DNA from 2 places in the Enterococcus malodoratus genome. Region 1 is predicted to be linked to the other one. Evidence: predicted binding sites of a transcription regulator. Region 1 holds the regulator's gene; the other holds the start of a gene.
What was found. Region 1 encodes NrdR, which represses ribonucleotide reductase genes. Its sites were predicted from a motif close to ACACNATATATNGTGT; they were not measured.
Positions count from the first base shown of each region.

Region 2: the regulator NrdR is predicted to act here: its motif matches at 8,938-8,953, upstream of PGP85_RS19340 (deoxynucleoside kinase).

Region 1 covers NZ_JAQDPG010000002.1:431,539-447,009, reverse strand. The annotation lists gene PGP85_RS05485 (Tex family protein) at 1-72, shown strand, start outside; gene PGP85_RS05480 (SprT family protein) at 65-514, shown strand; gene murC (UDP-N-acetylmuramate--L-alanine ligase) at 618-1,952, shown strand; gene PGP85_RS05470 (MaoC family dehydratase) at 2,114-2,593, shown strand; gene PGP85_RS05465 (Bax inhibitor-1/YccA family protein) at 2,586-3,272, shown strand; gene polA (DNA polymerase I) at 3,701-6,340, shown strand; gene mutM (DNA-formamidopyrimidine glycosylase) at 6,548-7,381, shown strand; gene coaE (dephospho-CoA kinase) at 7,384-7,983, shown strand; gene nrdR (transcriptional regulator NrdR) at 8,177-8,650, shown strand; gene PGP85_RS05440 (DnaD domain protein) at 8,662-9,975, shown strand; gene dnaI (primosomal protein DnaI) at 9,975-10,901, shown strand; gene PGP85_RS05430 (tRNA (adenine(22)-N(1))-methyltransferase) at 11,019-11,732, shown strand; gene PGP85_RS05425 (Nif3-like dinuclear metal center hexameric protein) at 11,713-12,834, shown strand; gene pepT (peptidase T) at 12,858-14,087, shown strand; gene PGP85_RS05415 (lysylphosphatidylglycerol synthase transmembrane domain-containing protein) at 14,188-15,222, shown strand; gene PGP85_RS05410 (zinc-binding alcohol dehydrogenase family protein) at 15,245-15,471, opposite strand, start outside.
Region 2 covers NZ_JAQDPG010000015.1:17,649-33,119, reverse strand. The annotation lists gene PGP85_RS19400 (hypothetical protein) at 1-69, opposite strand, end outside; gene PGP85_RS19395 (hypothetical protein) at 646-1,029, shown strand; gene PGP85_RS19390 (DUF2922 domain-containing protein) at 1,074-1,718, shown strand; gene rplT (50S ribosomal protein L20) at 2,029-2,388, opposite strand; gene rpmI (50S ribosomal protein L35) at 2,450-2,650, opposite strand; gene infC (translation initiation factor IF-3) at 2,723-3,247, opposite strand; ribosomal protein L20 leader region at 3,275-3,403, opposite strand; gene PGP85_RS19370 (FUSC family protein) at 3,624-4,658, shown strand; gene PGP85_RS19365 (Cof-type HAD-IIB family hydrolase) at 4,738-5,547, shown strand; gene PGP85_RS19360 (hypothetical protein) at 5,625-5,975, opposite strand; gene PGP85_RS19355 (magnesium transporter CorA family protein) at 6,198-7,103, opposite strand; gene PGP85_RS19350 (PadR family transcriptional regulator) at 7,291-7,620, shown strand; gene PGP85_RS19345 (hypothetical protein) at 7,622-8,173, shown strand; gene PGP85_RS19340 (deoxynucleoside kinase) at 8,216-8,878, opposite strand; gene mvk (mevalonate kinase) at 9,277-10,218, shown strand; gene mvaD (diphosphomevalonate decarboxylase) at 10,211-11,200, shown strand; gene PGP85_RS19325 (phosphomevalonate kinase) at 11,201-12,289, shown strand; gene fni (type 2 isopentenyl-diphosphate Delta-isomerase) at 12,279-13,322, shown strand; gene PGP85_RS19315 (FadR/GntR family transcriptional regulator) at 13,351-13,992, opposite strand; gene PGP85_RS19310 (MFS transporter) at 13,964-15,130, opposite strand; gene PGP85_RS19305 (hypothetical protein) at 15,270-15,471, opposite strand, start outside.

The DNA.
Region 1 (15,471 bases):
TGGGTTGAGGCCATTGATGTGAAAAAAGGCCGCATAAGTTTAACTATGGTTCAAAGTGATAAAAATGACTGATCAAGAATTACAAATCCTAGTCGAAAAGATTTCGCAAGAATCTTTTCGACTGCCATTTTGTCACAAGGCTAGTTTTAATCGACGTTTAAAGACGACGGGTGGCCGCTATCACTTAAATAGCCACAATCTGGATTTTAATCAGTTGGTTTTTGAAAAGTATGGAGAGGCCGAATTGATCAAAGTTATTAAACATGAGCTTTGTCACTATCATCTACATTTGGCGAATCGCGGCTATCAGCATAAGGACCTAGAGTTTAAGCAATTACTGCAACGAACAGGCGGAAATCGGTTTGCTCCACCGTTAGCAGCAACCGTTTATCAAGTTTATCAATGTCAAAAGTGTCAACAAGAAGTCAAACGTCGTCGTAGAATTAATACGAAACGATACGTATGTGGAAATTGTCAGGGAAAATTAAAATTTTTGAAGACAATTGAGGCTTAAAAAGAGCACATCCATTATAGAGAATAAAAGATTGCTATTTTTTCGGTTTTATATGATAATGTGAACCGCAAACAATTTTGTACATATAAGGAAGAGGATAAAAATGAATAAAAAAGATACACTTTATCATTTTGTTGGAATCAAAGGATCAGGCATGAGTTCATTAGCATTGGTCTTACATGAAAAAGGTTACGATGTACAAGGTTCTGACGTCGAAAAATATTTTTTCACACAACGTGATTTAGAAAAAGCCGGCATTACTATTTTGCCATTTAGCAAAGACAACATTAAGGAAGGTATGACGATCATTCAGGGAAATGCCTTTCCAGATACTCACGAAGAAATCGCTCAAGCGAAAAAAATGGGTCTAGAGATTATTCGTTACCACGACTTTATCGGTCAATTTATTCAACCTTACACAAGTATCGCAGTAACAGGTTCACACGGTAAAACAAGTACTACAGGGTTGCTTGCCCATGTGTTGAATGGTTTAGCACCAACTAGTTACTTGATTGGCGATGGTACAGGCCACGGGGAGCCCGATGCAACATTCTTTGCATTCGAAGCTTGTGAATATCAACGTCACTTCTTGGCGTACGCACCTGATTATTCAATTATGACCAATATCGACTTTGATCATCCGGATTATTTCAAGAGTATTGATGATGTTTTCGAAGCTTTTCAAACATTAGCTTCACAAGTCAAAAAAGGTATTTTTGCTTACGGGGATGATGAATATTTACGTAAGTTGAAAGCCGATGTGCCGATCTATTACTATGGCTTATCTGAAAATGATGATATCCAAGCACGTAACATTGTTCGAACGACTAAAGGTTCTGCTTTTGATGTTTATCACAATGAGAAATTCATCGGACGTTTTTCAGTGCCTTCATTTGGTAAACACAATATTTTAAATGCTTTATCAGTGATTGCCGTTGCTTATTTCGAAGGCTTAGATATGGATAAGGTAAAAGAAGAAATGTTGACTTTCTCTGGCGTGAAACGCCGTTTTACAGAGAAAAAAGTTGCTGACATGATCATTGTTGATGACTATGCGCATCATCCAGCTGAAATCAAAGCTACAATTGATGCAGCGCGTCAAAAATATCCTGAGAAGGAATTGATTGCGGTATTCCAACCACACACCTTTACTCGGACGATTGCTTTGATGGATGAATTCGCTGAAGCATTAGATCGTGCCGATAAAGTTTATCTATGCGATATTTTTTCATCAGCCCGTGAAACAGCTGGCGATGTAAAAATTGAGGACTTAGGCGATAAAATCCAAAAAGGCGGACAAGTGATCAAAGAAGAGAACATGTCTCCGCTGTTAGATCATGAAAATGCAGTTGTTATCTTTATGGGCGCCGGCGATGTTCAAAAATTTGAGCGTGCGTACGAAAACCTTTTGAGTAATACAACACGCAACGTATTATAATTAGAAAAGAAGGGTTCGGACATTTTTTTGTCAGAACCCTTCTTTTAACAATACGAGATCGATCAAAATTTTTACTTTAGAAATCCTTATACTAAACTAGGTACAAACTTGTGTTTTACTTGCTTTCTGATAAAATAATGAGTAGAAACAATACGGAGGGAATGGACTTGTATAATATGAAGGCTCGGAAAATAGGCAAGACGATAGACGAAATTGAGGAAGGTGACTCGTTATCGTTAACGGAATCGATCGAAGATAATCAGATTCTTTTATATTTAGGTTTGACAAATGATGCAAATCCTTTGTATATCCAACATGATTATGTGAAAGAAACTGAATATGAACAACCGCTTGTACCATCCATCATGTTGATGGGGATTATCACAAGTGCGATTTCAAAACATTTACCAGGACCGGGTTCTCATGTAGTGAATTTCTCGATTAATTTTATTGATCCGGTCTTTCACTATGAAACATTGACCTTTGAGTTTGAAGTCATTAAAGTGGATAAAATGAAAGATGTTGTCACTATCTCTGTTGAAGCTGTAGAAGCCACAGATAACGAAGAAAAACGCATCTTGGATGCTGTGGTCATGGTGAAACCGCCGCAAGTACAAATAGGAGATGATATAAATGAATAATCAAGAAACAACACGCATTTACGGATTGAATCGTTTCTACGGAAAAATTTATGCTTTTCTTGCATTAGGAATCGGAATTAGTGCTGTAATATCATATATGGCATTAGGCCCTTGGATGTTTCAAGTACAAAGCTTTATCAATAATTTTCCTTTAGGCTTCTGGGGAATCTGGATTGCTGAGATTGCTCTTGTTGTCTTTCTTGGAATCAAAGCACAGAAGAATCCCACATTAGCAATCGGTGGATTCATCGTATATTCTGCGCTGAATGGTCTAACACTAGCAGTTACATTAGCAATGTATGACTTAGGAACAGTCACTCAGGCATTTGTTACTGCATCAGCAACATTTTTAGTCATGTCATTAGTTGGTTCATTTACTAAACGCGATTTATCAGCAATTGGCCGCGCAGGTTTAAGCTGCTTGTTAGGGATTATTATTGCGATGTTGCTGAATGTATTTCTATTACAAAGCAGTGCAGTTGAATTCTTTATTTCTATCTTAATGGTAGTGGTTATGTCAGGAATTACAGCTTATGATAATCAAATGATTCGCAAGATTTATCTTGGATCAAATGGCGAAGTTGGAAATGGTGTAGCAGTTTTCATGGCGTTACAACTTTATTTAGACTTTATCAACCTGTTTATCTCATTCCTGCGAATTTTTGGAAGTAGTAAATAGTAAGTAGAGGCGAGTGATCGCCTCTTTTTTATGTCATTGACTGAAGATAAGAATCTTGAAAAAATCGGCTTCATTCTTTTCATTTCATTAAATACTTTGTTAGAATGAAACATGAGAATCAACAAGCGTCGTTCCATATTTTGTCCAAACAATGGAACTGAATCCGCAAAGAATTTTTAACTAAAATGATAATGAGTCTATTCGGTTAGCCGATATACATGGAGAACATTACGTTTTTAAGTAATAAAAAATTATCCTTAATAGAAGTTAGGATGCCAGTCGAACTTTTCCAGTTGTCGCTATAAATAAATTATCTAATGAATTTTTTGATAATCGAGAATGAAATTGTTTAGTTCGATGGTGTACGAAGAGAACAACACTTTTTTTTAAGTAAAAAATATCCTTAATAGGAACTAGGAGTCGAAGACATGAGTGAGAAAAAATTATTATTAGTTGACGGAAACAGTGTAGCGTTCCGTGCTTTTTTTGCCCTCCACAATTCTTTGGAGCGTTTCAAAAATAAAAATGGACTACATACCAATGCAATCTACGCTTTTAACAACATGTTTGAAACCGTGATGGATCGAGAAAAACCAACCCATGTTTTAGTGGCTTTTGATGCAGGGAATACCACGTTCCGAACAGCAATGTATTCAGATTATAAAGGCGGACGGTCAAAGACTCCTGGAGAATTCCGCGAACAAATGCCTTATTTGCGTGAATTATTAGTTGGCTTGGGCGTAAAGCATTATGAGTTAAATAATTATGAAGCCGACGATATTATTGGAACATTGGCTCACCGCGCTGCAAATGAAGGCTTTGAGGTAGTTGTTTTATCAGGAGATCGCGACTTAACGCAATTAGCGACGGATCAAATCAAAGTCGACATCACTGTGAAAGGCGTTAGTGAAATTGAAACTTATACGCCTGAACATGTAGCTGAAAAATATGATGGATTGACACCTAATCAAATCATCGATATGAAGGGGTTAGCTGGCGATACTTCAGATAATTATCCTGGTGTGACAAAAGTCGGTGAGAAGACAGCAATTAAATTATTGAAACAATTTGGTAGTGTCGAAGGTGTTTATGAAAACATCGATGAACTGAAAAAAAGCAAAATGAAAGAAAACTTGATCAACGATAAGGAGCAAGCTTTTCTTTCCAAAGAGTTGGCTACGATCAAATTGGATACGCCGGTTGATATTTCTATTGATGAGCTTCTTTATACTGGAAAAGATTTGGATAAATTGATTCCTTTCTTCAAGGAAATGGATTTCAAGGGCTTTTTAAGCAAATTGAATGTTGAAGAAGAGGAAGTTGAGCTAGAAGATATCAACTATGAAGTCGTTAATGATTTCAGCGAAGAAATGTTTGATATGGACTCAGCTTTATACGTGGAAATGTTAGAAGATAATTACCATTTGTCAGACATAGTGGGTGTAGCTTGGGGAACAAAGGAAAAGATTTATGTAACGAATGAGCTGGCCTTATTTGAAAGTGCAGCCTTTAAAAAATGGTTAGAAACAGCGAATAGTAAAAAGGTGTATGATGCGAAACGTACTTATGTTGCCTTAAATCGCTATATTACGAAAACAGAAGGCATTAACTTTGATGTTTTGTTGGCGGCATATTTGCTGGATACTAATGATAACAGCAATGATATTGCTGGAGTGGCACAGTATTACGGCTACACAGAGATTCAAACGGATGAACAGATATACGGCAAAGGTGCAAAAAAAGGTTTGCCAGAGGATGATGAAGTCTTCTTTGGGCATTTAGCACGTAAAATCAAAGCGATTCATTTCTTAAACGATAAATTGGAAAATGAGCTGGAAGAAAAGAAACAAGATAAGCTATTCTACCAAATGGAATTACCTCTTTCTCGTATTTTGGCTGAAATGGAAATTGCAGGAATCACTGTCGACGCTCAACGATTACAAACGATGCGCGGCGAATTTTCAAAACGGCTGCAAGAGATCGAACAAAAAATTTATCAAGATGCTGGTGAAGAGTTTAATATTAATTCACCAAAACAACTTGGTGTGATTTTATTTGAAAAAATGCAACTGCCAGTCATCAAGAAGACTAAGACCGGCTACTCGACCGCAGTTGATGTATTAGAACAACTACGGGAGCAGGCACCAATCGTCGAACATATTTTGAACTATCGTCAAATTGCTAAGATCCAATCAACGTATGTTGAAGGACTATTAAAAGTGATTCAAAGCGATAATAAGATTCATACACGATATATTCAAACCTTGACGCAAACGGGTCGGTTGAGTTCGGTTGATCCTAATTTGCAAAATATTCCGATTCGATTAGAAGAAGGCCGGAAAATTCGTGAAGCTTTTGTCCCACGGGATGAAAATTGGTTGATTTATTCATCCGACTATTCACAAATTGAACTACGTGTCTTAGCCCATATTTCTGGCGACGAACACCTGAAACAAGCCTTCCGTGATGGAATGGATATTCACACTAGTACAGCGATGCGAGTGTTCAATGTTACTGAAGATGAAGTGACACCAAATATGCGTCGAAATGCTAAGGCTGTGAACTTCGGAATCGTTTATGGTATTTCTGATTATGGATTGTCGCAAAACCTTGGCATTACTCGTAAAGCGGCTCAAGAGTATATTGATACTTACTTTGAGAATTATCCAGATGTGAAACGTTACATGGAAGATAGTGTCCGCGAAGCAAAAGACAAAGGCTATGCTGCTACTTTATATAATCGCCGCCGCTACTTACCAGATATTAATGCTCGGAACTTTAATCTTCGGTCATTTGCTGAACGAACTGCGATCAATACACCGATTCAAGGAAGTGCTGCAGATATTTTGAAACTCGCAATGATCGAAATGGCGAAACGTTTGAAGGAAGAAAACCTTCAAGCAACGATGCTGCTGCAAGTACACGATGAATTAGTTTTTGAAGTACCAGAAAGCGAATTGGATCAATTAGACAAATTGGTAAAAGAAGTAATGGAAAATACAGTTCAATTAGATGTACCATTGCTGACTGATAGCAATTGGGGAAAAACGTGGTACGAAGCAAAATAAAGTAGAGCTGTGAAAGAAACGGTACGGTTAATTGAACCGTAGTTTCTTTCACAAATCATGCTGAATAATAGTTAAGAAGCTGAACCGAAAAATTGGAGCAGCTTCTTCTTTTAGAAAGCAAATTATTTAGTAATTGTCGAACACAAATGAATAACCTGCGATAATAAATTTTTTTGATTGGATCAATAAGAACTAGGAGTGAATTGTATGCCAGAATTACCAGAGGTTGAAACCGTGAGAAAAGGGTTGGTTTCTTTAGTCAAAGGAAAAACAATCGCAAAAGTCGATGTGTATTGGCCGCGAATCGTTGAGTTTCCAGAGGTTGAGGTCTTTCAACAACAATTAATCGGTGAGACGATCCAGACTGTGGAGCGTCGCGGAAAATATTTGATTTTTCAATTTACTCATTATGAAATGGTTTCGCATTTGCGGATGGAAGGAAAGTATGAGTATTTTGAACAGCCAACAGCTTTAGATAAACACAGCCATGTGCGCTTCATTTTTACTGATGGTTCTGAATTGGTTTATCATGATGTACGAAAATTTGGCCGGATGGCCTTGTTAAAAAAAGGAATGGCGAAGGACTATAAAGGTTTAATGCAATTGGGACCGGAACCGACAGAGGATGACTTTGATTTAGATTTGTTCAAGGAGCAGCTTAAGAAATCTTCAACAATGATTAAACCATTACTGTTGAACCAAAAAATCGTTGCGGGTTTAGGAAACATTTATGTTGACGAAGTTCTTTGGCTGGCCAAAATTCATCCAGAACAACCAGCGAATACTTTGAGCCCGCAAACAGTCCGTCGACTTCGTGAAGCAATCATTGAGGTCATCAGTAAGGCCAAAGAAGCTGGAGGAACGACAATTCGAACCTATTTGAATGCTTTAGGCGAGGCTGGTCATTTTCAACAAGAGCTGCACGTTTATGGGCAAACAGGCACCCCTTGTTCTCGTTGCGGAACGCCGATCATCAAAATAAAGGTTGCCCAAAGAGGCACGCATCTTTGTCCGCATTGCCAAAAATTAAAGAAGGTGTAGAAATGAGCTTTGTGTTAGGTATCACTGGTGGAATTGCGAGTGGAAAATCAACGGTCGTAGATATTTTTAAAGCAGAGGGATTTTCAGTAGTCGATGCAGATATTGTCGCACGAGAAGTAGTAGAGCCAAACACGCCTGGATTAGCACAACTGGTGAAAGTATTTGGCGATGAAATTTTGCTGGCTGATGAGCGCTTAAATCGAAAAAAATTAGGTGCGCTAATTTTTCAAGATGAGAAAAAGCGTCAACTATTAAATGAAACACTTGATCCGTTTATACGCGGTGAAATAGAGAGACAGGCGAAGGAAGCGGAGCAATCCAGTGATTTAGTTGTCGTAGATATACCGCTTTTGTATGAAGGAAAATACGAAGCGATGATGAATGAGGTGGCTGTCGTCTATGTGACGCCGGAAATTCAATTAACACGTCTGATCGCACGAAATAATTTATCGGAAAATGAAGCGTTGGGGCGGATCAACAGCCAGCTTTCATTAGAAGAAAAGAAAAAAAGGGCAGACATCGTCTTTGATAATTGCGGTTCGCAAGAAACAACGCGTCAACAAGTTATGGATTGGCTAAAAGAAAATAATTTTGTTTCTTAAAGAATTCAGCGTCGTAGCATTACGACGCTTTTTTTAGCGGGCTGGTTATGGTAAACTCATGTTATATAAACAAATTAATCCGTTTATTCAAACTTTTTTTGTTTTTAAAAAATAATTCTATATAACAGAAATCATTTCTATCGTGAGCGATAGAAAAACTTAATGAATAGCTATGAAAGTGTGGGGTGAAATTATGCGTTGTCCAAGATGTAATCATAATAATTCTCGAGTAATTGATAGTCGGCAAACTGATGATGGCCGAGCGATTCGCCGTCGGAGAGAATGCGAAAGCTGTGGGTTCCGCTTTACGACTTTTGAACGTATTGAAGCAGCGCCTTTATTGGTTGTTAAGCGTAATGGTGACCGTGAAGAATTCAGTCGGGATAAAATCTTGCGTGGATTGATCCGTTCTGCAGAAAAACGCCCAGTTGCAATGGAACAAATGGAACAGATCGTGGATCACGTAGAGAATCGTGTCCGCAGTATGGGAGAAAATGAAGTTCCGACTAGTCAAGTCGGAGAGTTTGTCATGGAAGACTTGATGGAAGTCGATGAGATTGCTTATATTCGCTTTGCAAGTGTTTATCGACAATTTAAGGATATGTCTGTATTTCTAAAGGAATTACAGGAGATCGTTGACAAAGCTAAGTCAGCGGATGAAGAGTAGGGGGCTTTTTGGTGGCAGAAGAACTAAAACCCAGCACCTTTTATACGGTCTATGGTGAGCCACAACTTGATCAAAGCAAGCAAGACGCTTTGCTTTACTTATACCAGCCGATCATCGGAAGCCACGCTGCGAGTTTATATCTGACTCTGATTAGTGACGTCACACTGGAGGGGAAAAGTCCTAGTTTGATGCACACGGATCTATTAGCGGCGATTGACATTGGATTGATGCATTTAGTCAAGGCGCGAGAACACCTTGAGGGTATCGGTCTATTAGAAACTTACCAGCAGACGGACGATGAGATCGGAATGAGTTTGATCTATCAATTACGTTCACCGGTAGTTCCGGAAAAATTTTTCCAAGACCCATTGATGTCTTATTTATTAATGGATAAAGTTGGAAGAAGGCGTTATGAACGTTTAGTAGAGCGTTTTAAACCTCAACTTTTTGATAAAGGGCAAGTTAAAAATATTACGAAACGCTTTCGTGAAGTTTATCGATTGGATGATAAAGCTTTCGCTAGCCAAACGGAAGTATTGGAACAGACGCAAGCGAGTTTTTCAGATAATACCGATTTTGATTGGACCTTATTTAGTCAGCAGTTGAAACGATTCAATCTGATTCTGGGTGCTGAAGAACGGGAAAAACTTCAAACGTTTCAAACATTGTATGGAGTAAATGAGTTAGACTTGGCTGAGTTTGTTGCTAAGGCCGCGGCTGGAGAAAAGACTGGTTTGAACTTTAATTATTTGCGACAGTTGATAAATAAAGAAAAACGACCGAAAGTTTCAGCTGCACCTAAAGAACCTGTAACAGAAAAGGCTGTAGAGACAGGTAGCTTTTCGCCACAAGAATCAGAGATTATTGCTCAAAGTAAAAAAATTGCGCCGGTTACATTTCTACGGGCAATCAAACGTGAAAAGGGCGGTTTCGAGACGAATACTGAGGTTCGATTGTTAGAAGAGTTGATCGGACGCAATTTATTGCCGAAGAGTGTGATCAATATTATCATTAATTATATTTTGGTAATTCAAAATCAGGCAGTGATCAATGCTAATTATTTGAATGCGATCGCCAACGATTGGGCCCAAAAGAAGATTACTACGCCAGAAGCAGCGATCACTCATGTACGAGAAAATAATCAAAAGCTGGTTCGTAAACCGCAAGCAAGCCGCCCAGCATATCAAAAACGTGGGACGGGTCGCAAAGAGGCTCTGCCTGAGCATATCAAGCAACCGCCGAAAGAGACGAAATTAACACCTGAAAAAGAAGCTGAATTGAACCGCAAGTTAGCGGAATATTTAAATAAAGAAGGTGACGATTAATGGAAGATGTAGGAAAAGAATTGAATCGCATCATTAAAAGTCGTGGAGTCGATGGTCGTTACCGCCAAATGATGGAAGAGATTTTGGCCGACTCAGATGTTCGCCAATTTATTGAGGAACACAAAGAAAAGCTGACTCAAGAAGACATTGAGAAGTCTTTTGCTAAGTTGTACGAGTTTGTTCAAGAAAAGAAAAAATACTTGGCATCAGACCCGAGTATGATTGCACCAGGTTATGAACCGCAGTTAAGTCTAAATTTTCATTTTATTGATGTGACGTATGTTCCAACTGATGAGCTGCTACGTGTGAAACGTGAAGAAGAGGTTCGCAATAGAGTAAACTCGTTGGATATGCCAAAGGATATTCGAAAGGCTTCTATTCGAACGTTCGAAGTGACCTCTGGACGTAGTGAAGCGTTGGAAGCTTCTTTAGATTTTATCAATCAATACGAGGCGAACCCTAAAATGTTTCATAAAGCTCTGTTCTTAGTTGGGGATTTTGGGGTAGGAAAGACCTATTTACTTGGAGCCGTGGCACATGAATTGGCTGTTAAGGGATTTGAGACGACACTCTTACATTTTCCTACTTTTGCTGGTGAAATGAAACAAGCTATTTCTAATGATAAAGTGGGGCCTAAGCTGGACGGGGTAAAACGTGCGCCGATTTTGATGATCGATGATATTGGAGCGGATTCTATGAGTGCTTGGATTCGTGATGAAGTTTTAGGGGTAATCTTGCAGCATCGGATGCAGGAACAGTTACCGACATTCTTTTCTTCAAACTTCAACATGGATCAATTGGAAAAACATTTATCTGTTACCCAACGTGGTGACGAAGAACCATTGAAGGCTAAAAGAATCATGGAACGTGTCCGTTATTTAAGTAAAGAAATTTGGGTGATTGGTGAAAATCGCCGTAACGGATAAAAAAGGAAAATTTTCTTAGAAAAAGGCAAACGCCCTATTAAAAAGCGCTATCATTTAGCACTTTTTTAAGGGCGCTTTTTTTAAGGAGTGTTATAATAATTTTTAGGATGTGAAGAGATGAATGCCAAGGATTTATCAATCCGTTTGCAAAAAGCGGCGGAATTCGTACCAAAGGATGCACGGTTAGCAGATATCGGTTCTGATCATGCGTATCTGCCGGTTGCTTTAATGCTGCAAAAAGAAATAGCTTATGGTATCGCTGGTGAAGTTATATCTGGTCCTTATGAATCTGCCAAAAAGCAAGTTGCTAAAAATGGTTTAGATAACAAAATTGATGTACGTTTGGCGGATGGACTAGAAGCGGTTGAGTTAAGCGATGAAATTTCTGCGATTACCATCTGCGGAATGGGCGGGGTGTTGATCCGCGATATTTTACAGCGAGGTAAAGAAAAAAATCGTCTTTCTGGAAAAGAACGATTGATTTTACAGCCGAATGTCGGCGAAAGACAGCTTCGACAATGGTTAGTCAATGAGAACTACACGATCACTAATGAAGCGATCATTGAAGAGAACAATAAGGTGTACGAAATCATTGTTGCTGAAAAAATTCCGGTGATTCCTAGTTATTCAGCAAGGGAACTTTTTTTTGGTCCGATACTGCTTGAGGAAAGAAATCCTGTCTTTCAAGAAAAGTGGCAGCATAAACTTGTTAAGAGCGAAAGAATTCTAGCTAGTTTACACCAAAGTGATCAAGACGTTGCAGAAAAAATTCGAGAAGTTGCTCAAGAAATCGAATGGATCAAGGAGGTACTTGCAGATGCAGGGAAGTAAGTTTATCCAACGCTTTAATCAGTATTGTCCTGAGTGGTTGGCTGAAGAAGGCGATCCAGTCGGCTTGCATATCGGTACGTTGAACAAAGAAGTCGATCGAATTATGATGAGTCTAGATGTTCGACCTGCTGTCGTGGAAGAGGCGATTGAAAAGAAGATCGATTTATTGATCGTTAAGCACCCACCGATTTTTCGTCCGTTTTCTCGTCTAACTACGGATGATGTGCAGACGAAAATGTATGCTGATCTGATCAAAAATGACATTGCAGTCTATGCGGCTCATACAAACATGGATATTATTCATAATGGACTGAATGATTGGTTCTGTGAAATGTTAGAAGTGGTTGATACAAGTTACTTGATCCATACGCATACTGTGAAAATGAAAAAGTTAGCGGTCTATGTCCCACAAACGGATGCTAAAAAAATGCGTGAAGCATTGGCTAAAGCTGGTGCAGGCGAGCAAGGAAATTATCAAGCGACATCTTTTACTGTAAATGGAACTGGACGTTTCACACCGAATGAAGAAGCGAATCCAACAATTGGTTCGTCAAATGTCCCTGAGCAGGTTCAAGAAAGTAAAATCGAAGTGATTTTTCCTGAAACGAAGCAAACTGACATAGTCGCAGCAATGTTAGCTGCACATCCTTATGAGGAGCCAGCTTACGATATTTATCACCTGGATAATTTAGCAGAAAACTTCGGAATCGGTCGAGTTGGCGAGTTGAAGGAAGCGATGCCGACAGAAGACTTTATCGCAAAAGTAAAAAAGGTTCTTGCTTTAGAAGGTTTACGTGTGGTTTATCCGCACGACTCAAAGAAAAGTATTAAACGTGTAGCAATCTGCGGCGGAAGCGGAGAGAAATTTTATCGTGATGCTTTAGCAGCGAATGCGGACGTTTATATTACCGGAGATGTTTATTATCATACCGCTCATGATATGCAAGAGACGGGGATGTTAGTCATTGATCCGGGGCATTACATTGAGTCATTATGTAAAGAAAAAATGGTGGCTCTATTTGAACAATGGAAAAATGAAGAAGGGTGGAAAGTTGATTTCTTTGTATCTGAGACTTCCACCAATCCTTTTTCATTTAAATAAATAGCATTAAAGGAGAGAGTAAGATGTACGAAAATTTATTACCGCGTTTTTTACACTATGTTAAGACAGAAACTCGTTCTGATGCGACAAGCACCACAACACCTACAACTCAAACACAGGTAGCCTTTGCTCATGAGCTGATGAAAGAATTAGAAGAAATCGGCATGAAGGACGTTACTTACAATGAAAAAAATGGCTATGTGATTGCATCTTTGCCAAGCAACATTGACAAAGAAGCGCGGACTATCGGATTTATCTCTCACATGGATACAGCAGATTTTAATGCTGACGGCGTTAACCCTCAAATCGTTGAAAATTATGATGGCGAATCAACCATCAAATTGGATGCTGATGGAAAATATACATTAAATACAAAAGATTTTCCTAACCTAAAAAATTATACGGGTCAAACATTGATTACGACTGACGGTTCTACCTTGCTTGGTTCTGATGATAAATCTGGGATTGCCGAAATCATGACAGCGATGGAATATTTGATTAATCATCCAGAAATCAAACATGGCGAAGTTCGTGTTGGGTTTGGTCCTGACGAAGAAATCGGTATTGGTGCGGATAAATTTGATGTGAAACAATTCAATACAGATTTCGCATACACAATGGACGGCGGACCAATCGGTGAATTACAATATGAAACATTTAGTGCGGCTCAAGCTGAGATCACTATGCATGGTAAAAATGTTCATCCGGGTACAGCTAAAAATACAATGATTAATGCGTTGCAAATGGCGATTGATTTCCATAATCAATTACCAGAATCTGAACGTCCAGAAAAAACAGATGGACGCGAAGGGTTCTTCCATTTGTTAGCCTTAGACGGTAATGTAGAAGAAGCAAAAATGACCTACATTATTCGCGATCATGATCGCGATAAGTTTGAATCACGCAAACAAATGATTACAGACATTCAAGCAAAAATGAATAGTCAGTTTGATCAAGAACGTGTAGAAATCAACATGTATGATCAATATTATAATATGGGTGAAATCATCGAAAAAGATATGAGCGTTATCGATCTTGCAAAAGGTGCGATGGAAGAGGTTGATGTTAAACCAATTATCGAACCAATTCGCGGCGGGACTGACGGTTCTAAGATTTCATTCATGGGTATTCCTACACCAAATATTTTTGCTGGTGCGGAAAATATGCATGGACGTTTTGAGTTTGTTTCTCTACAAACAATGGAAAAAGCGGTCGATGTGATCGTGAAGATTATTGAAAACAACGCAAAATGATTTTTTCTGAAAAAGCTTTGAGGAAACTTGAAGCTTTTTCTTTTTTTGCTCTTTGGCATGTGGTAGGCTAGAGCAATAAAGAAAAAAATGAGGCTAAAAAATGAAATTATCAATCAATCGTAAATTGATTCTAAATATTCTTTTGTTCACAGTGATGATTGGGATAATTATTTTTGTTATCCGAGACTCGTTAGGTGATATTTTTACTGAACTGGGTCGAACTTCTTTGCCAGTGTTATTGGGGGTTACCGCTCTCGGGCTAGTTAGTCAGGTGATTGAAGGGTATACGATCAAAAATATCGCTGGGGAATTCAATCCCCAATTTACTGTTCGTGACGGTTTTTTTGCATCGGCCTATGCAACGTTTTATCGGGTGATCACTTTCGGGACTGGCTCGATCGTATCTGAAGTCATTTATTATCATAAAAAGGAACTGACATATTCCGAGGCGACAGGAACCAGTGCCTTGCGGATGATTACTTATAAGATAGCTTTGATGGTTTGGGCGTTAGTTTTTCTGGTGATAAAAAGCAGTGCAATTCAGGCGCACATCGCCAATGGTATTTTTCTGGTGCTGGCGGGGGTTCTCGTAACCTTGCTGATTATATCAAGTTTATTGGTTCTGAGCTTAAATATTAATGCGCAAGTTTTGTTTGTGATCATATGCAACCGACTATTTAAGCGGCAAAAGCTGCGTGATATTGTTGATCAGTTGAATAATCAAGTGTATTCTTTACGAGGGGCGATCAAAACGTTTATTCGTGATCGAAATGCAGTCATTCGGGTATTTTGTTCGAATATGGCAAAATTGGTCGTTTGGTATTCATTGCCTTTCTTCATTTTAGTGAAGGATTATCCAGATATCGATATCTGGTTAACCGTTGCGTTGATCAGCTTCACAGTAATTCTAGGTGGAGTCTTACCCGCACCAGGCGGGATCGGCGGTTTTGAATTCGTTTATGTTCTATTATTCCGAAATGTTGTTGGAAAGGTTGATGCGGTATCTTCATTACTGCTTTATCGCTATGCGACTTATTTATTGCCATTTCTGATCGGAATGATCTATGTCTTATTCAATAAGCAGCGTCAAATCAATCATGAAATCAAAGAAGCAAAAAAGGAAGTTAACGACTGAAATCGTTAGCTTCCTTTTTTTATTAGTAATGTACAACCAGTTTTCCGATCATTTTATCCTCTTCGACTAATTGATGAGCCTGATAAAAAACTTCAGGCGAGAAACCAGGAATAATTTTAGTCAGTGTGCTTTGAATTTTTTGCTCTTGCATTAACTGTACTAACAGTTCTAAAATTTTGCCTTGTGAAGCTATATTAAAATCATAATCTGTTTTTGCAAACATATATTCCCAATCAAAACTGCCGGATT
Region 2 (15,471 bases), on a different contig from region 1:
TGTACCTGCCACTAAAACGCCACCGACAATCAATGTACTAGCAACTACGAACTTAACAAATGATTTCATACTGACTACCTCCCATGCTTTTTTCTAAAGAATCTTGTTCCGACTACTCTATGAATTAATCCTAGCACAAGTAGGTAGATGTATCTTCTAATATGCTTACTACAATATATTTTACATCCAATTACTTAACTTACCTTCACTTAGTAGTTAAGAGAAGGACAGCAAAACTTTTATTATAAACCAATTCAAAATAATCTTCAAATCGCAATTTGACACTTACACCCCCAAAATTGACCTATTTTAACGCAAAAACAGGCTTTTTCACCCCAAAACGTGTCAATTTGGGGGGAGTAGCGGTTAAATTGCGATTCGTATTTTTTCAAAAAATCGAGTATCTTTTAATCACCGGCCGGAATAAAAATATGGAGTACAGCGATCACGGTGAAAGAAGAAATCCTAGGCAGCTTGGAAAGATTCGCTTTGTTACATCCATTTGAAAAGACGATGAGAAACTCTTCAACAAAATCATCATCACTAAGGATATCGAAACAACAAAAAACATTTTTAACGGAAGTAATTGAGGATGGCGACAATCTTATCGCCTCCTCTCACTAAAAAAAGGAGGATAAGAATCTCATGAATGAACAAACATTGTCTCATCGACAACTTTTCAATTTGAAATCAAAAACACTGGAAAAAAGAATTACCAACTATTATTACGAAACACAAAACAGCAGCCTAACCATCAAATATATCCTAGCACTACGAGTAAGGCACCAGCTTGGTGCGGAGGAGTTTGCCCACTTTCTGAAGGATCTTGTCCGAAAGATTTTTATGAATACGAAGGCTACTCGTACCATGAAACGTTTTTTCTATTACTTCAAAGATTACTTCATGGCACCTGAGTGGCGCGCATTAACCGCGAAGGTTTTTCCTGTAAGAAATTTTGGTCAGAAAGCTATGACACTCTTCCGCTCCTTACTGTCATTTGCCGGTCCTGATGAAACCAACGAACCTTGAAATAACCTACCTATCCAGAAAATCTTAAAGAGAGGACAATCTAAATGATAAATGACAAACACGATTTAGTTGCGACATTTACAAATGGTCTTGGAAAAGAACACAATTGGACATATAAAGACGTGAACGCCGATCTGCCGACTCCTGTAATCAAAGATGCTTGCGAATTACTGACGAACTTAGATATTTTTGAACAAGATGGCGTAAAACTATTTGATTCTATTGTCACCGCGAAGATCGTGACGACTAAGGAGACTGAAATTTTCGATGTAAAAAACGATCCTAAAATAGAGAAAAAACAACAGCGCGATGATTTGCCCATAAAAATTGAGACAGTGACCACAGAAAAAAAAGCATTATCGATAAATGCGAAAGTTGATCCCGATTTATTAACAAAAAGCACACCCAAAATCGATGAATTAACTACATTGACGTGTAAAAATAGTTCTGCAAGTTTCCCTGCTGTCTCACTGCCGACATTAAAGGTTTCTAGTATTCCAACTCGCTTGCCGCAAACAACAAGTAATGATTCGAAATCAATAAATAGTGCAGTAAAGGTGAATGATATGACCTCTGACAAAATTCTACAGCCGCCGAATCAATCGCTTGAAAAGAACGGCGATAGTCTTAGGCAAAGATTCGCCCGATTCTGGGGCAAGAGAGGAAAAAATAAAGAAGATCCTTCTTGAATGATGTCCGATAAATCTAAAAACAACTAAATTCCACCTTTCTCAAGCTAAATATGCGTAGAAAAGCCTGATCTAGTCGTTATTCCTCCTAATCCGGATGGGAGGTGACACGACTTTGAGTGAGTTTATTCGCTAAGTTCCCGCGCCGTTCTTCACGGGATTGATCACCATCCTCGTCAACCATTAGTTAAGCGGGCGTGATCCACGTGAATACTCAAATTTATGTCATAGGTCGATTTTGTATTGCGTGATTAGCGATCAATTAAGGCAAACAAAAAACCCCACTTAAATAAGTGAGGTTGAACATTCATTATTTAGCTAATGAATCTTTAGCTTGGTCAGCTAGTGAAGTGAACGCAGCTGCATCGTTAACTGCTAAATCAGCTAACATTTTGCGGTTGATTTCGATACCGGCAACTTTAAGACCATGCATTAATTTTGAGTAGCTCAAGCCGTTCATACGAGCTGCAGCGTTGATACGTGCAATCCATAATTTGCGGAAGTCGCGTTTCTTTTGACGACGATCGCGATATGCGTAGTTGTATGAATTCATTACTTGTTCTTTAGCTGTTTTAAATAGAGTGTGTTTAGAACCGTAGTAACCTTTAGCTAGTTTTAATGTCTTTTTACGACGCTTACGAGTTACTGTTCCACCTTTAACACGTGCCATGTTTAATTCCTCCTAATAAATAGATCATTGAATTTTTTAAGTTGTAAAGCGGGTTGCGCAATTATTTCATGCGTGCCAATTGTTGGCGGATACGTTTGTAATCGCCCTTAGATACCATAGACGCTTTACGTAATTGACGACGTTGTTTTTTCGTTTTTCCGTGGAAGCGGTGACTTGTGAACGCGCGGAAACGTTTCAAACCGCCGTTACCAGTGCGTTTTACGCGTTTTGCTAAACCGCGATGTGTTTTTTGTTTTGGCATGACTAAATTTCCTCCTACTTTTCATTTCGCACACTCTTCAACTAAGGCTAAAGAGCATTCTCAAAATTATTGTTAGTCCTTTTTCTCTTTCGGCGTAAGCACTAAGAACATGCTACGTCCGTCCATCTTCGGTTTTTGTTCTACTGTCGCAATGTCTTCTGTTTCATCAGCCAAGCGAGTAAGAACTTTCTGACCAATCTCTTTATGGGTAATGGCACGGCCCTTGAAACGGATCGAAGCTTTCACTTTGTCCCCTTTTTCTAGGAATTTACGTGCGTTCCGAAGTTTTGTATTAAAGTCGTTTACATCGATTGTCGGACTTAAACGAACTTCTTTAATGTTGATCACTTTTTGTTTTTTACGAGCTTCACGATTCTTCTTTTGCATTTCGAAACGATATTTCCCGTAATCCATAATACGCGCTACCGGTGGTTTTGCGCCTGGAGCTACAAGTACAACATCAAGATTTGCTTGTTCAGCGATTCTTAATGCTTCTGCTTTCGACTTCACACCTAGTTGTTCGCCATCTTGGCCGATCAAACGCACTTCATGAGCACGAATGCCGTCGTTAACCATCATATCCTTTGCTATGGTCATTCACCTCCAAATTTTTTGAGAGAAAAAAAGCGAATAAAAAAACGAGTTCTTTACGAACCCGCACGTAGTATGACTCATCCAAAAGATCAGTCATTAACTATCTAGCCCAGCGAGATGTTCGCGTAAGGCGAGAAGCGGGTGCTTCTGCTTTCATTTCTCAACTTTAATAGTATACAAGCTATTCTAAGGAATGTCAACCTCTTCAAACCTATTTTTAGTCGTTTTCAGAAACTTTCTATTGAACTTTCTTTAGTTTGTATGCTAACCTATATATGAAAAGGGTGTCTGTTTGCTCTGCAACGACCCTCTCAGATTCATTCAGAATTATTTTTCAGGTTTTTCGAAAAATGAGTTCTTAGAAAAAGGAAGTGATTGGATGGAACAATCTTTTTTTAAAGAATTGATTCATTACAACAGACCAAAGGAATCACCGTTTCGTTTACTCGGTGCCGGTCTTTGTATGATCAGTGTTTTATTCACCGGCTACTTAACCCACCAGCTAGCCATTTCTAGCTTCGGCTCTTTAGGTATTTTCACCTTTCTCTATTATCAAAGACTTCCGCTAAAACAATTAATCATGCGCTTGTCTATCGTAGGCAGTTTTTTGACTGTGGCAAATTTTCTTGGGATGCTTTCTACCCACGCCGCTTGGACTGCCCCAATCGTAGTCGCGATTGTCGGCTTTTTAGGAAGATTCTTCTTCCGTCTATATGGTATTGCTAAACCAGGTCCCTTTTTCATCGTGATGGTCACAGCCATGGGTGCCAGTACAAAAATACCCTTGACTAGAATTCCAGTAATGAGCGGTTACTTTTTCATCGGTGTACTTTTCTCCTTGCTAGTAGCTACCATTTTGCATTTTGTAGAAAATAAGCCGTTGCCAGCAATTGAAGCAAGAAAGACAGTGAAATCGCGTATCGATGACGATCCTGCCGTAGTAATCGACAGCCTTCTATACAGTGGCTTTCTATTTTTTGCCGTCTATTTGAGTATGAGCTTGCAGCTGAAAAATCCGTATTGGCTAGTCGTCTCTTGTGCCTCCATTTTACAAGCCGACAATCTTCGGGCTATGGCTCATCGCAATGTTCAACGGATTTTCGGTACGATCATCGGTCTGGCAATTGCGGCCTTTCTATTGTATTTACCGTTATCGGTTTTCGAGACACTGCTGATCATCACCGTTTTGTTTGTGACGGTTGAATATTTCGTTAAGCGCAATTACGCGATCGCTCAATTCTTTACCACCCCGATGGCATTGATGCTCTCAATGCTAGTGCGGCAACAATATCTCTACTCCTTGATTCAATTTCGTTTTTTAGGAATCGTGCTTGGCAGTCTATTAGGTCTTCTAGCCGGATGGCTTATGAGTACCAGTTTAGAGTTTTACAATCGAAAATTTCATTCAAACTAACTAGTATCTTCAGAAAACCGAGTGAGCCTACTCGGTTTTTTGCTATAATGAGAACAAGAAAAATGAAGGAGGACCATCTATGTACCGATTAATTGCTTGCGACTTGGATGAGACTTTATTGGACAAAGGTCGACATGTATCAGATAAGACGCAAGATACGATACAAAAGGCCGAAGCAGAAGGCGTCGTATTCGCACCAGCAACCGGACGCGGATTTTATTCTATTAAACAAACGCTGGAAGAATTGGATGTCGCTAATAAGGCCGACCATTACATGATCGGGTTTAACGGCGGTGTGGTGGTTGAGAATCATGGCCCCACCATCATCAAAGATTTCCCAATGCCTTTTGAGATTCTAGCGCGTTTATTCGAGTTTGGCTCAAACTATGAAGTAGCGATCCATCTTTATACTTTTGACCAAACCTATGTCTATCACAGCAACCCTGAGGAAGACGCCTACTTAACGACAATCCCGCACGAAAAACGTTTGGATGATGATATTCAGTTTCTTAAAGATCAGGTCTGCTACAAAGCCTTGTTCCAAAATTTGGACCGCAGCTATTTAGAAAAGCTAGAAGAAGACATGCCTGCGGATCTGCATGATCTGCTGGAAATCAGCTATTCTTCTAATCGCTACATCGAGTTCAATCCAAAAGGTGTCAGCAAAGGAGTAGCATTACAAACTTTGGCCGAACACCTGAGTATTCCTATGGAGGAAACAATCGCTATCGGGGACAACACGAATGATCTAGCAATGATTCATGCCGCCGAATTAGGCATCGCTGTCGCAAATGCCGTTCCTGCGGTAAAAGATGCTGCGCAGCATACAACCTTGGCAGATCATGAAAACCATGCCGTAGCGGAGGTTATTGAAACGTTTATTCTCTAAATATTATTATTCAACTTTACATCGCTTCACTAATAAAGCACTATCCCTGTCAAAACGGGATAGTGCTTTATTTAATATTAATAGTATGAATGATAACTAGTGATAATAGATGTAATTATTGCTGCGAAGAAAAGAAAATACACAACCATCAGAAGGATGAAAAGAATAAAGCCGACTAATCCCGCGCGATTCCATGTTTTTTGTACAGCCAAGAAAGTATCGATATCTTCATAATCACCTTTTTGCCATGCCCATTCATTCCCCTTAAAACCACACACAAAAATCCAAATAATATTAAATAGCGGAATGAGACACAATAAAGGCAAATAACTTTTATTACCGATCCCCCAAGTAATATTGTACATAAATGCTCCCCAGTTCCAGCCTTTTATCTCATCAGGGATAATTCTGTTCGATTGTTCGTCCATCGTTGAAACTCCTTTAAGTTATTTATAAGAACCAATTAATAATAACAAAAAACAGTATCTGTGTGAATAACTAAAATAAATCAGCCTAGTTAGGTTGCAAACACCTCACTAGACTGGTTTAAAATGGTCAATCAAAATAATTTATCACTTAATCTACCAATACCCGAAACTGAAAGTTCCTAATTACAGCACCAAAAAAAATAAAAATATTTCTGAACTACCTCAACGGATTCTGCGCCATAAAATCAGGATCAACCATACGGACAAACCCAGACTAATGACTAACGTTATAATCCAGCCGATTTCGGAATGAGTGAATGGCAGCGGCATATTCATGCCGAAGAAACCAGTCACGATTGTCGGGATTGTTAATAGTAATGACCAGATCGTTAAGATTTTCATCGTATCATTCAAATTATTGTTCAATAAATTATTATAGGTACCGGATAGCTGATCCAACACTTCGCTGGAAAGCTTCGTCATCTCTACCGCTTGCTTGGCCTCGATCAAGGCATCGTCCAGTTCTTCTTTTTCCTTATCCGTAAAGCTTGAGAAAATCGATTGCGCTTTTATTTGTTCTAACAGCACCGCATTCTGCTTGGTCGCGGTTACTAAATAGACCAACCCGATCTCTAAGTCGGAAAGAGCCAATAAATTTTTATTCGTCGTTTTTTCCCTCAGCTTTTTGTTCAAGTGAATCCGTTGACTATCCACTTCCTCCACTAATGGGAAATAATAGTCGGAAATTAAAAATAAAGTATGGAATAGCAAACTCGCCGTACTTTGATTTGGCTCATTGGACAAAATGTTTTCGATAATGTTTTCAACATACGCTGTTCGTTCATTGATAAAAGAAAAAAAGTAATGATCCTTCAAGATGAAGGCCATCGGACTGGTTTCATAGTGATTATCTTTTTTTAACAGATTAGGCACATTAAAAATCAACAGCAGTGCCTTCTCCATTGGATCATACTCCACCCGAGCCCGTTCATTGTCATCCAGTGCATACGTCAGCATTTCATCGCTGATCGCATAGCTGGCTCTCAATTTTTTTATTTCATGTGATTGGGTGCTGTCTACATTGATCCACGAACACATCTCTTGATTAAATGTTTGTCTACTGTCCATCAGAAACCTCCTAGTGCGAATTCATCCTACTCTCAGTATAACAAAAACTTTCATTCAGTATTCATTTCTGCTTGCAGGCTGTTTTGCCAGTAAATCTATTCCGACAAAAAACCTTTTTGTTGACTTAATCAATACCTCGTCTTATTATACTCGTGTAGTGAGGTATTAAATGTAAGGAGGTATTAGCTTGGAAATTGATAAAGAGGTTTTGCGGGGATATATCGATCCGATTATTCTCAGTATTTTGGCTAAAGCAGATAGTTACGGATATGACATCGCTCGTCAAGCAAAGAAATCGAGCAATGAAACGTTTGAATTGAAGGAAGGCACCTTATACGTCGCATTCAAACGCTTGGAAAAAAATGGTTATGTCGTAAGCTACTGGCAAGATGGACAAGCAGCTCGGCGTAAATATTACCACTTAACCGAAAAGGGAGCGGCTTTCTTACAGCATAAAAAACAAGAATGGCAATTCATTAAAGACTTAATGGACGGTTTTTATAAAGGAGACGAATAAAATGAGTACATCAATCGATGATAAAATTCAAAAATTTGCAGACAATATGGTCAAAGCCAGTTTGAGTAAAGATCAGCTAAGCTATCCCGAACGAATGGCTCTAAAATTACAAGAACTGCAAGAAAAGACAAAAAAGAATTTAAAGCCCGACCGGAAGGAAGAAACGGAAGAAATCGCTGGTTACATCAAAGAGTATATGACTCAACTAATGGCTGAAGAAAATTTAAGCGAACAAGACGCTTTGAATAAGGCAATGGCTACTTTTAGAGCTGATCGGCCACTCTCTGACGAAGAAATCAGAAATCAAGAACGCCAAGCTTACTATCAAACGATCGATCCGCAAACTGAAGAATCCATCGGCTTAGGCTATGCCAGCAATTTGTTCATCGGGATCGTAATCGGCGCAATCATCGGGATCTTCGGACAAATATTATATAGCGGTGAATTGATTGGTATCGTCTTCTTTTTAATGCTTGGTTTAGGGTTACTGCTGGGTATCGCACTAGGTTTGAACAAGCACAATCGCGTGATCAGTCAGAACCACTCAAAATAGTCCGCAAAAAAAAGCTTTGCCAGATTTTGGCAAAGCTTTTTCTTATTCCGCTTCTACGGGAACACCTTGGACTTCTAGGATTTTTTCATCGATCATTCGAATGACTTCATCGCGTGCGGCTGCTTCATCGACAAAGTTCAAACGATCGCCGTCGATTTGGATTTTAGGACTCTCATTGTAGTCTTCATACCACTGATCGTAACGGCTGTTCAATTCTTTATAGTAATCATATAGTGTCGGATCAAATTCTAATTGTTCATATTCTCGGCCACGTTTTTGAATCCGTTCCATCATGGTTTCAAATGAGACACGAATGTGTACTAATAAATCAGGATGCTTTTTGTGAGCAGCATATGGCAATTCTTGCATCATGTTCGCCAACAACTCATCATAAACTTTCACTTCTGTCTCGGTTGCTCGACCAAGATCAGCATTTAAATGGAATAATAAGGAATCCTCATAGATTGAACGATCCAAGACATTATTATCATCCTGCATCGCCTTTTTAATACTGTCAAAACGTTTGTTTAAAAAATAAATCTGTAATAAAAATGCATATTGTTCTGGGTCTGCGTAAAACAGCGGCAATACCTCATTATCATCAATCGACTCATAAAAAGCCTGACTGCCTAAATGCTCTGACAACATCGCGGTCAAACTTGATTTTCCTGCTCCAATAGTTCCTGCTAATACGATCACGCTCATAAACCTCCAACTCGTTTCATACAAAATATAGTGCGGATTTTCCAACTTATTTAATATACCCCCAATATCTTGTGTCGTCAAACGAAATACTTCTAAAATAATTCAATTTTTTCTTCTAAGGAATGTTTAAAAAATCGTTGATTTTCAAAAACTTTTCAGTCGTTTCGTTTACTTGTCCCCATTCTCTGAGTAAAATGAGAAAGAGACTTAAAAGGATAACTGCTATTAAGTAAAAAACAGGCCCTGTTTATTCAGGTAGAAGACAAAAAACGTATTGCTTTCGCTAAAAAATTAATTGCTTTAGAATCACTACTAGACAGTAGTGAGCTGCGTTGGTAATCACTTTTATTTTCTCTGGGGGAAAATAATTACTCTAAAACGAAATAGGGGTTTTTTTAATGAAATCGATTGGCACGGGTTATGCCAGCGGGAAAATCATATTAATGGGAGAGCATTCGGTTGTCTACGGGGAACCAGCGATCGCCTTTCCTTTTTCAGGAACAGGAATCCAAGCGACGATTCGCGCAAATAAATTAGAATCCTGGATCGAATCCAGCTTCTTCCACGGACCGCTTTCAGAAGCTCCAACTACGATGCGAAATGTTACGGTCTTACTTTGGTATTTAGTGAAACATTTTAAAATTCCAGAACCATTTTATTTAAAAATTGAAAGCTCGATTCCAGCAGAACGCGGAATGGGCTCTAGCGCGGCTGTTGCCGTTGCAATCACACGCGCCGTCTTCGACTGGATGGAAGAACCAGCAACACAGGAAAAAGTGCTGCATTTTGTAAACCAAGCCGAAGCAGTTGCCCATGGCAATCCTAGCGGCATTGATGCCACAACGATCAGCGGCACCGAACCGATCCTTTACCAAAAAGGAATCGGCTTCCAACCCTTCCAATTAAATATGGATGCTTTTTTAGTCGTCGCCGACACTGGCGTCAAAGGTCAGACACGCAAGGCTGTCAAAGATATTGCAAAACTGATGGAGCTGCGGCCCTATGAAATCAGCAAACAAATGCGGACATTAGGCAAACTGACTGGTCAAGCTCAACAAGCGATTTTACAAAACCGCCCACAAATTTTAGGCGACTGCATGAATCAAGCGCAAAGTTTATTGCGGCTATTAGGCACCAGCAACCGCCACTTAGATCACCTGATCGAAACAGCCTTAGAAAATCAGGCGCTAGGCGCCAAATTAACAGGCGGAGGCCGTGGCGGATGCATGATCGCTTTAGCAGAAAATGAAACACGCGGTCGTCAGCTGCAACGCATCTTATTAGATGCCGGCGCGCGAAATACATGGATTGAAGGGTTAGGTGTGTACGCACATGTTTAGTGGTAAAGTTCGGGCTTATACGAATATCGCCTTGATTAAATATTGGGGCAAAGAAAACCAAGAACTGATTATTCCAATGAACAATAGCTTATCATTAACATTGGATGCTTTTTATACTGAAACACAAGTACTCTTTTCAAAAGACCTGACCGAAGACCAATTCTATTTGGATAATCAACTGCAAGATTCGAAAGCGACCTTAAAAGTGAGTCGCTTTCTTGATTTAGCGCGCGAAAAAGCCGATTGTACGCTGTATGCAACGGTTCGCAGTCAAAATTTTGTACCGACTGCTGCTGGCTTGGCTTCTTCTGCTAGCGGCTTGGCTGCTTTAGCAGGTGCTGCCAGCGCAGCATTAAAATTGGATCTTTCTTCAGAAGAGCTATCACGTTTAGCGCGTCGCGGCTCTGGTTCTGCCTGCCGCAGTATTTATGGTGGTTTTTCAGAATGGCAAAAAGGGACTTCTGATGAAACTTCTTATGCAGTAGGAATTGCTAGTGACGGTTTTGAAGATCAGCTTAGCATGATTTTCGTCGTGGTCAACGACGCTCAAAAGGATATTTCCAGTCGTGACGGAATGCAGCGAACGGTTGAAACATCTGCTTTTTATGATGGCTGGCTGCAAACTGTACCGCACGATTTAACTAAAGCAAGAAAGGCCATCGCCGAGAAAGACTTCATTGCTCTTGGAGAAGTGACCGAAGCCAGTGCTTTAAAAATGCATGGGACAACTTTAGCAGCTACACCGCCCTTTACTTATTGGTCTGCGGAAAGTATGAAGGCGATGAATCTTGTCCGCCAAATTAGAAACGATGGTTTGCCCTGCTATTTCACGATGGACGCAGGTCCAAATGTCAAAATTCTGGTTGAACGAAAAAATGAAGAAGCTTTATTAAATGCTCTAAGAGATCAGTTTGACGCGCAACAAGTCGTTGTTGCTCATACAGGTCCAGCAATTGAAATTTTGTCAGAGGAGGAAGCGTAAATGATCGAAGTAACTGCACCAGGTAAATTATATATTGCTGGTGAATACGCGGTAGTGGAACCGGGACATCCGGCGATCATCGTGGCGATTGATCAATTTATTTCGGTCTCTATCGGCCCCGCAAAAAAAAGCGGCAGCATCCAATCCGCTCAATATAGCGACATGCCCGTTCGTTGGACTCGTCGCAAAAATGAACTAGTTTTAGACATTCGCGACAATCCTTTTCATTATATTTTAGCGGCGATTCACTTTACTGAAAAGTTCGCACAGGAAAAAGGAAAAAAACTTGCTTTCTTTGATTTGAAAGTAACGAGCGAATTAGATAATTCCAACGGCCGAAAATATGGCCTAGGTTCTAGCGGCGCTGTAACTGTGGCGACCGTCAAGGCCCTGAATGCTTTTTACGATCTGCAGCTTTCACAACTTGAACTGTTTAAATTGGCAACTTTAGCTCATTTGAACGTCCAAGGAAATGGCTCCTGCGGCGATATTGCGGCAAGCTGTTACGGCGGCTGGCTAGCTTTTTCCACGTTTGATCACGAATGGGTTCTAGCTAAATTAGAATCTGAGAAAATGTCTACTTTGATTGAAAGCGATTGGCCAAACCTGCAAATCGAACCTTTGCAAGTTCCTGAAGATTTGCGTTTATTAATTGGCTGGACCGGCAGTCCCGCGTCGACTTCTGATTTAGTTGATCAGGTTCATCAATCCCGCAATGAGAAGAAAACATCCTACGAGAATTTTTTACAAGACAGCACAGATTGCGTCAACCAAATGATTCAAGGCTTTAAACAGAATGATATCTCGCTGATTCAAAAAATGATTCGCAAAAATCGCAGTTTGTTAAATCAATTAACTAGTTTAAGCAACGTATCGATTGAAACAGAGGAATTGAAACGTCTGAATGATCTCGCTGAGAAATACGGCGGTGCCGCAAAATCTTCTGGTGCTGGCGGCGGCGACTGCGGAATCGTCATCGTGGATAAACGTGCCGGAATCTTGCCTCTGATGAGTTCTTGGGAAAAGGCGGGCATTACTCCTTTGCCTTTGCACGTCTATCACTTCACGGAGGATCGCTATGAATCGTAAAGATGAACACGTTTCTCTGGCACGCGCATTTCATCAGAAGCCAAAAGAGAATGATTTTGATGCCATTCGTTTGGTTCATTCTTCTTTGGTTGCTGCACGACCAGAAGACATCGATCTAAGTACAGAAATTCTGGGGTTAAAACTCAGTACGCCTTTTTACATCAACGCCATGACTGGCGGCAGCGAAAAAACCAAACAGATCAACCACGATTTAGCGATCGTCGCTCGCGAGACCAACTTAATGATGGCAACGGGCTCAGTCAGTGCTGCCCTAAAAGATCCCGCTGTAGCTGACTCTTATACTGTTGTCCGCGAAGTAAATCCGAATGGGTTGATCTTAGGAAATATGGGCGCCGGCAGAACAAGCGACGACGCCAAAAGAATCGTCGACCTGCTTCAAGCAGATGGTATGCAAATCCATTTGAATGTGCCGCAAGAACTGGTCATGCCTGAAGGCGATCGTGATTTCCATGAGTGGCCTGAAAATATTCAAACAACTATTCAACAACTACCTGTTCCAGTGATCATTAAAGAAGTCGGTTTTGGCATGAGTAAAGAAACCATTCAGCAGCTGCAATCACTTGGTGTTAAGGCGGTGGATGTTTCCGGTCGCGGCGGCACAAGCTTTTCGCAAATCGAAAATGCCCGCCGTAAAAAACGGGAACTGAACTACTTGGACGATTGGGGACAATCAACGGTGATCTCCCTTTTAGAAGCCCAAGAGGTTGATGAGCTGACACTTTTAGCTTCTGGAGGTATCCGGGATGCTTATGATATTTTCAAAGCTCTCTGCTTAGGCGCCAAAGCGGTTGGTATCTCTGCTACTATTTTGGATCACCTTCTCAGTAACGGAATCGATGCTACAGTCGAAATGATCGAGGACTGGAAAACACAGCTTCGCCGATTGTATTTAATGACCGATAAAGCTACGACTGCTGATTTAATTCATAATCCAATCATTCTAAGCGGCGCACCAAAAGAATGGTGCCAGGCCCGTGGAATTGATTATAAAAAATTAGCAACACGCAGCTAAATCTGAACCAGCAAATAAGAGGATGAGATCAACCGATCTCATCCTCTTCATCTGTAAAGATATTCTTTTGAACCATCGCTTGCGCTTCTTCAGCTTTCCCCTCAAGCAACGCTCGATAAATTGTATTATGCAAACTTGTATTGTCTTGATAATCTTCCATCCGCAAGACCTGTTGGCTTAAATGCAGTTTGATATCCGATAGCAGCTCATTGTACCATTTGATCAAGAATGGGTTTTGGCTCATCGCCACGATCTGTTGATGAAAAGCCAAATCTGCCTCGATATATTCGGAAAAATTTCCGGCCTCTAATAACCGATTCCTTTGAAACAGCACTTCCTTTAATCGCAGCATGTCTTTATCTGTTCGATACATCGCTGCCAGAACAATCGCCTGACTCTCAATCATTGAACGTGCTCGTAAAAGATCCGTCGTTGAAAATTCTCCAATACTGCCATTTTTGACAAATGTACCTGAGCCCTGCTTCACTTCTAAAACATTGCTATAGACTAAAATCTTTACCGCTTCTCGTAAAGTCGAACGACCCACTCCGAAAATTTCGGCCAATTCTTTTTCAATCGGTAATTTATCCCCGATCATCAATTCGTTTTGCTGAATATAATTTTCTACTTGCTGAATCGTCTCATTCACCAGATTGCGATTTTTCGTCATTTTCATAGCCTCTTCCTTGTATTGTCAGCAGCAAGATCCCGCTACACAAAATAATCATAACATATAAAAAGACATTGAAAGATCTAAAAATATCAACTGCTATTCCTAAAAGAATTGGGATCAAGCCACCGACAATGTACCCGAAAGATTGTACCATTCCAGTCCATAAACTAGCCTCTAACGGATCTACACTTGCTTGTAATGGCAGCAGCATAGCGATTGGAAAATAGCCGCCCAAACCAAAACCAATCAGAACGATTCCGCTGATCAATAAGAAAAGAGTATTCGTTAATAGGCAGCCAACTCCTAACAATATCAGACCTCCGCAAATCAAAATCCAACGCCGCGTATTTCCCCAATGGTCCATTAAGACTGGAATAACAAAGCTGAAAATCATTTGAACGATTACAAAAATAGTCAAATACTGACTGGCTTCGCCGCGAGAAAAACCTTTTTGAACAAGCAGCTCCACTAGCCAAGTACTCACGCCGTAAAACATTCCTGATTGTAATCCAAAGAATAGAACCATCTTCCACGCTTGCAGTTTTTTTAGCGGGAACCCGCTCGAAGTAATAGAAGCTGACGACTGGATCGTCTTCTTTCCCATGACAAAAGACCAAACAACACCCGCAACTATCGCTAACACACTCCAAATCCCCAATGCAAAGGGCCATGAATAATCGGCCAAAGAAAGACTGAATCTCGATGCAGCGGCCGAACCAACACCCATACTGATGGAATAGACACCGATCAGCAAACCCGTTTGCCGCGGAAAATATTCCTTGATCAAACTTGAAAGTAAAGGCCCAATAATTGCGATAGCGAATCCGATCACGACTGCTGAAATAACTAAGCTTAGATAATTAGAGAAAATAATCCGACTCGCCGTACCCATGGCTAAAATAAACAAACAGAACAGGATACTGCGGTCACGGCCTATTTGCTGCTGCATCCGTTTAACGCCAAAGGCCATGACCCCCATACAAATTACCGGAATACTCGTTAGCAAACTCACTTGAAAATTGTTCAGCTGCAAATCTTGTTTGATCAATCCGATCAAGGGCGGTATCGAAGAAATCCCCAATCGCAGATTCAGCGCCACAATAAATACTACAAGAACCATTTTTTTATTTTTCATAAAAACCTCCTTTTAAAATTCATCTGATGTATTTTAAATTCATCCTATCATTTTAAAAGGAGCTTTACAATTCTATTAGGAACTTCTTTATCTGTGAATAGTTTGGCACACAAAAAAAGAAACCCACAAATGAGTTTCTTTACCTTCTAAATATTCGCTGAAGCCAACTTTTCTTTTCACCAATCCGGATGTTTCCACTAATTTTTTTGGCATCCAGCATTGACTGAAAAAAGATATTGTCTTGCAGTAATAATTGATTAATAATTTTCAAACGTCTAAAATATTTCTTCTTACTCTCATCAAACGTCAGATCCTCTGGTAATTTTCCAGAAGCTTCGAGA